One region of the Eggerthella timonensis genome, then DNA from elsewhere that is predicted to be linked to it. Evidence: predicted binding sites of a transcription regulator. Region 1 holds the regulator's gene; each other region holds the start of a gene.

Region 1 (2,198 bases):
GCCGACGTGCGGGCCGTGCAGCGCGAGAGCCGCTACGAGAGCGGCATGTTCAAGGTGGCGCTGGCCGGCTACACGAACGCCGGGAAATCGAGCCTGCTCAACCGCCTGACGAATGCGGACGTGCTGGCCTACGACAAGCTGTTCGCCACGCTCGACTCCACCACGCGCAAGTTCGAGCTGCCCGAGGGCCGCGAGATCACCATCACCGACACGGTCGGGTTCATCCAGAAGCTGCCGACCACGCTCGTCGAGGCGTTCAAGTCGACGCTCGACGAGATCACGGGCGCCGACCTCGTGCTACACGTGGTGGACGCGTCCTCTGACGAGTACGAGGCGCAGATCGCCGCAGTGGAAGACGTGCTCGGGCAGATCCAGGCGCAGGACCTGCTGCGCGTGCTCGTGTTCAACAAGTGCGACCTGCTCGACGAAGAGCGTCTCGGCGTCCTCAAGGCGCGCCATCCGCAGGCGCAGTTCGCGTCGGCGGCGACGGGGGAGGGCGTGAGCGAGCTCGTCGAGCATATCGCCCGCGTCGCCTCGGCGCAGGACGAGCACCTCGACGTGCTGATCCCCTACAACCGGGGCGACCTCGTCTCCATCGCTCACGAGCGGTGCCGTATCCTCTCGGAGGCGCACGAGGAGGAGGGCACGCACATCGTCATGCTCGCGGGCCCTTCGTACGCCGGGCTCTTCAGGCCGTTCGCAATAGCTTAGAGTTACTCTAAGGAACGGCAAGCGCCCCCGTCGCTTCATCGAGCGACGGGGGCGCTGTTGGTTCGTCCGGCGTGCGGCGCCAGCGCTAGAGGCGACGGAATACCGCGACCACCTTGCCGGCGATGGCGCAGTCGGTGGTGATGATGGGGTCCATCGTGGAGTTCTCCGGCTGCAAGCGGATATGGTCGCTTTCCTTGAAGAAGCGCTTCACCGTGGCGCCGTCGTCGATGATGGCCACGACGATGTCGCCGTTGTTCGCGACGGGCTGCTCTTTGACCACGACGTAGTCGCCGTCGTTGATGCCTGCCTCAATCATGCTCTCGCCGCGCACGGAGAGCAGGAACGAAGGAGCGTCGCCCACGATCTCGGTGGGAAGCGACAGGGTGTCGGTGATGTTCTCCTCGGCGAGGATGGGGGAGCCGGCGGCCACGTTGCCCACGAGGGGCACGCTCACGATGTTGCTGAAGCTGGGCTGCACCACGTTGGTGGCCAGGGCGGCGTCCTCGAGCGGGTAGGTGAGCGCGATGGAGCGCGACTTGAGCGGGTCGCGCTTGATGAGGCCCTTCTCCTCGAGCGCCTTCAAGTGCACGTGCACGGTGGAAGGGGAGGAGAGGCCGAGGCTCTGGCATACCTCGCGCACGGTCGGGCCGTACCCCTTCTCTCGAATGCACTCCTCGATGCAGTCGAGCACCGCTTGCTGGCGCTTCGTCACTTTCTCGGCCATGGATCGTCCTTTCGTCGCCGCTCTATCTTCTACCGAACAAATGTATGAAATTCCTATTGACATGAACCTTTGTTCGACCTATTATATACGCGAACAAAGGTTCTACGCAAGAGCAGGAGGGCATAAAATGAAGAATTTTGAGATGAAGTACCCTGTTGAGGGAACCTCGGCCCTTCAGCCGAAGCTGGATTCGGCGCCTGCTCGACGCGCGCGCATCATCTCGTTTCCCGAGCGCCCGTCCCAAGACGGAGGCGCTGCGCGATCGAAGCACGGCAGCGCATCGTTTGCGTCCGCGCTGCGCGCAGGCACGGCGCAAGGCGTGTCGTTCGGCCGCATGCAGCGCTGGCAGGCCGTCGTCGGCGGATGCGCGTTCGGGGCGCTCGCGTTGGCCAGCCTGCTCATGGGGTTGTAACCAGCCGTTTTCCGCTCATCGTCGGCCCGTGCGGCCGTTCCCTGATCCACAGATGCTGCGTTTCTGTGGCTGCGTAGCGCCTCCGCCACCCCGGAGGCGCGTCCATTCGGGGGTTTACGCATCCTGCGCGTCGTGGTAGACTCGGCCGAGCAGCAACAAACCGCGCCGCCGCGCTTCCATGTCGGCAGGCGCTTCGCGAAGGAGACAAGGAACATGAAGCGATAACGAAAGCCCTATCATCGCCCCTTGCATGCATCAACCAGCCGCATCGGGTGCGCTTTCGTCATCGTTCTCGACTCCGCCTCGCGCTTCATCCGCTAGCTCCGATTCGCGCGGCTCCCTTTCATCGGC
Region 2 (2,198 bases), 910 kb from region 1:
CGCCAGGCCCTCGTCGAACGAGCCCTTCAGCTCGAGGATGATGCGCGAGGCCGTCTTCTTGCCCACGCCGGGAATGCGCTGCACCGCGGCCACGTCCTGCGCCTGCACGGCGGCCACGAGGCCCGCGGGCGAGAACGCCGACAGCGCGGCGAGCGCCACCTTCGGCCCCACGCCGCCCACGCCGATGAGCCGCTCGAACAGCGCTTTCTCTTCCAGCGTGAGGAAGCCGAACAACGACAGTCCGTCGTCGCGCACCTGGAGGAACGTGTGCACCTCCACCGCCGCGCCCGCCTCGGGCAGCTTCGACAGGCTGGCCTGGGACATGCCCACGGCGTAGCCCACGCCGTTCACCTCGATGAAGGCGGTCGTGGCCGTCTTGGCCGCCAACACCCCTTTGAGAAACGCGATCATAGCCTATCCTTTCCAGCGGAAGCACCGCACGCGAGAATGCCGCGATCGGGAACGTCGTAGGCAGCGCACGCCGCGCCCGTGCGGCGCGCAAAGCCCTCGTGGGTGGTGTAGCAGATGGCGGCCGCCAGCGCGTCGGCGGCGTGGTCGGGCCGCGGGACGTCCTCGAGCGCCAGCAGCTGGCGCACCATGTACTGCACCTGGTCCTTCTCGGCCGAGCCCATGCCCACCACCGCCAGCTTGATCTGGCTGGGCGAGAACTCGAGCACCTCGAGGTCGCGCTCGGCGCAGGCCACGAGCGCCGCGCCGCGCGCCTGCCCCGTGGCGAACGCGCTCTGCACGTTCACGCCGAACCACACCGTCTCGATGCCCACGCACGCCGGTTCGAACCGCGCGATCACCGCGGCCATCTGCTCGTGGATCTTCCGCAGGCGCTGGGCCAGCGGCAGGTCCTTCGCCGTGGACACGCAGCCGTACGCCGTGCACGCGAGGCGCGGCCCGCGCTGCTCGACGATGCCCCAGCCCGTGTTGGCCAGGCCGGGATCGATGCCTAGGATGGTTCGTTCGGTGCGCGTCATCGGTTCCTTCTCGTCGTCGCGCGGGGCGTGTTGCAGCGGCCGCGTTTCGGTTGCAAACGTTTGTTCGTTCACATCCTAGCACAAAGCCTCGGAGTCAGCCCTCGGAAGACGCGCTTTTTCACAGCCTCGTCAGAGGCCGACGGCGGAAGCGGCGCGGCGCGATCAGCCGATGGGCCATTTCACACCGGTTTCGCGCCAATCGTCCCAGTTCATCGCATCGCCCTCGATCTCCCACTGAATGATGGACGTGTACACGTGCTCGGGACCCACCACCGACGAGGCGTTGTAGTAGCGGATGCGCGGAGCGTCGGGCACGTCAAACACGCTCATCCCGCCGTATGCGGAGGCATCGCCCCCGGCGGCTTCGAGCAGCGTAGCCGCGAGATCGACGTGCCCCGTAGGCACCGAAGAGCGCTTCACGGGCTCGTCCGAGCCGTACGGCTGCGTCGAAGGCTTCACCAGCATGATGGGGCTTGTCGGACGCACTATGTCTTCAGCGATGTACCACTCGCCATGGTCAGCGGTCACCACGATGGTGGCTTCGTCGTACAAGCCCAGCCGCTTAAGCTCCTCAAGGTACTCGCTCACGATATGGAGGGAGCCGAGCCCTTGCTCGATGGCGCCGGTTCCGCCCTCCACCGTCTCGGCATTGCGGTTCAACGTGTACGGCGGATGGGGACCTGCCAGGTGTATGACGCGGAAGCTCCCCTTCCCATCGAGGTCGGCGGCGCTCAGTCCCTGCTCTTTGAGAGTAGCGTAGTAGCGCGCGTCGTCCATGGTCCACAGCGCGTTCACGGCGCTCTCGGCACCGCTTCCCAGCGCGGCGCTGTTCACCTCGTCGGTGTAGAACCAGAACGGCGGCTTCAGCGCCCAAGGCAGATCGCGGTACAGCGAACACTTCACCAGCATCGCAACCGCCGACGGATAGTCCAGCCGGTTCTCGCGAAGCTTGATGTTCTCCACCCGATCGGACAGGGAGCCGATGGCATCGTTGATGTCGGTGGCATACAAGCACGTCTCGTATCCCTGCGCGTTGATGTCGTCGATCAGGCCATGCTGCTCGTACCAGTCGATGATCAACGACGTGGAGAAGCCCTTGTCGTCCTCGTCGAGAGCGCGCCCCGTCAGAATCGAGGCCATGGCGTAGCGCGTGGGGATCATCGAGCCTGTGGAGTTGTCGAACCAGGTGAACCCGGTGAACTCGTCGAGGCA
Region 3 (2,198 bases), 570 kb from region 1:
GCGAGATGGCGATGCCGGCGAGGATGGCGACGATGCCGACGGCCTGGAGCGCCTCCACCGGCTCGCCGATGACGAGCGCGGACAGGGCGATGCCGCAGGGAAGCTCGGAGGACGCCATGATGGCCGAGAGTCCCGGCGTCAGGCGCGGCGTGGCGATGCCGAACAGCACCACGGGGACGAACAGGGCGCACAGCCCCAGGACCAGGCCGAACTTCCAGATGCCGTCCTGCAGCGCGCCGCTGGCGAAGTAGTCGGGGCACAGCGCGAAGCCGAGCGCGCACGCGCCCAGGCACACGACGAGCCCGCGCTGGATGGGCGGCAGGCCGCGCCCGACGCGGCTCGAGAAGAACATGAAGAAGGTGCAGCTCGCGGCCGAGAGCAGCCCGCACGCCACGCCGACGGGATCGAGCGCCCCCACGTCGCTCGAGAACGCCCTGCTGGCCAATAGCGTCCCTCCCAGGATGACGGCGACGGCGACGACCTCGGCCGCGCGCGGGCGGCGGCGCACGACGACCAGCTGGAGGACGATGCTCATCCACGTGAACTGGAACAGCAGCGTGATGGCCACCGACACTGGCAGCAGGGTGAGCGCGTAGTTGTAGAGCACGGTTCCGATGCACGTGTTCAGCCCGAGGGCCAGAAGGGCGAGCACCTGTTTCGGCGAGAGCGGAACGAGGCGCCTGCCGCGCGAGCGTTGCACGAGCAGCGCCGCCGCGAACAGCAGCGTGGCGAACAGCGCCTGGCTTGCCACCGTCTGGGTCCAGGTGAAGCCGGCGGCGTAGGTGATCTTGACCGTGGTGGCTTGAGCGCCGTAGCTGGCGCCGGCGAGGAAGACGATCCCGGAGTATTTCAAGGTGTCCTTCTGCATGGGGCCATTCTAGCGCATGGCGGGGCCGATCGGGCGCGGGGCGCGCACCCTGCGCCGCCGGCGGACGAGGGCGGCTGCGGAGGCATCGCGGATTTTCGGCGATTTCGCGTCGATATGGCTATCCTCGTGCGGCTATAAAGCGAGCATGCGTCCGTGTGACCAGGGGGTTCTCGCGAGCAGGCGGCGAAGGCTCCGTCCAGCGGTTTCAAAACCCTCGCATATCGGCGCGATCTTGCCAGGTTCTGCCAAGCTCGTCCGCCCGGGCGGCGAGCGGCGCCGTCGAGCGGTGGGCCGCCCGGCCGTCCTATGTCCGCGCCCCGGTCCTCGCATCGGTTCGCTCATGGGGTAGGTAACTTATATATCACCTGATGAATGCACGTATTCTCTCGCTGAAACTCCACGGTCTGTTCGCTTGCGCGCCTCGCGATAGTGTGCGAACATGCGTTCTCGTACAAAACTGGAGCACGGGTGCGGAAGGCGGCGAGGCGCATGGCGGCAGCAAGCGAGCGGGGCGAGAGAGGCGTCCCCGAGACGTTCGGCGGGCGCACGATCGGCTCGCCGGAGGGCGTCGACGAGCACCGCGTGATCTTTCATTCGGACATGAACGCGTTCTACGCGAGCGTCGAGCAGGCCGAGCGCCCGGAGCTGCGCGGCGTGCCGCTCGTGGTGGGCGGTCACGAGGAGCTGCGCCACGGCATCGTGCTGGCGAAGAGCGCGCTCGCGAAGGCGGCGGGCGTCAAGACGGGCGAGGCGCTGTGGGAGGCGCGCGCGAAGTGCCCGGGGCTCGTGGTGGTGCCGCCGCGCTACGAGGTGTACCAGGCGTACTCGGCCATGGCGCGCCGCATCTACTACCAGTACACCGACCTCGTGGAGCCCTTCGGCCTCGACGAGGCGTGGCTCGACCTCACGGGCTCCCTCGCGCTGGCCGGCGGCGACGCGGCGCGCCTGGCCTGCGAGATCAGCGGACGCGTGAAAGCGGAGCTGGGCTGCACGGTGTCCGTCGGCGTGTCGTGGAACAAGATATTCGCGAAGTTCGGCAGCGACTACAAGAAGCCCGACGCGGTCACGTTCGTCACGCCGGAGAACTACCGTCGCCTGGTGTGGGGCGCCCCGGTGAGCGAGCTTCTGTACGTCGGCGCCGCCACGCGCGCCAAGCTGCACTCGTCGGGCATCGACCGCATCGGCGACTTGGCGTGCGCCTCGCCCGAGCTGCTGCGCCGCCGCCTGGGCAAGGTCGGCCTCGTGCTGCGCGCGTTCGCGCGCGGCGAGGACGCGACGCCCGTGAAGCCTTACGACGCGGCGAGAAACGAGGTGGACCGCACGGTGAAGA

Evidence for each region. Region 1 encodes LexA, which represses DNA repair genes until DNA is damaged. Its sites were predicted from a motif close to CNAACANNTGTTNG; they were not measured.
Region 2: ruvC (crossover junction endodeoxyribonuclease RuvC) is a predicted target of LexA. The motif match lies at 1,040-1,053, and genes of this name have one in related genera.
Region 3: C1A15_RS07925 (DNA polymerase Y family protein) is a predicted target of LexA. The motif match lies at 1,303-1,316, and genes of this name have one in related genera.

What each region holds. Positions count from the first base shown of each region.
Region 1 covers NZ_FXXA01000002.1:2,517,697-2,519,894, reverse strand. Annotated here, with positions in the region: gene hflX (GTPase HflX) at 1-711, shown strand, start outside; gene lexA (transcriptional repressor LexA) at 797-1,435, opposite strand; gene C1A15_RS10510 (hypothetical protein) at 1,578-1,847, shown strand.
Region 2 covers NZ_FXXA01000002.1:1,605,838-1,608,035, reverse strand. Annotated here, with positions in the region: gene ruvA (Holliday junction branch migration protein RuvA) at 1-411, opposite strand, end outside; gene ruvC (crossover junction endodeoxyribonuclease RuvC) at 408-986, opposite strand; gene C1A15_RS06615 (sulfatase-like hydrolase/transferase) at 1,149-2,198, opposite strand, start outside.
Region 3 covers NZ_FXXA01000002.1:1,945,532-1,947,729, forward strand. Annotated here, with positions in the region: gene C1A15_RS07920 (EamA family transporter) at 1-868, opposite strand, end outside; gene C1A15_RS07925 (DNA polymerase Y family protein) at 1,358-2,198, shown strand, end outside.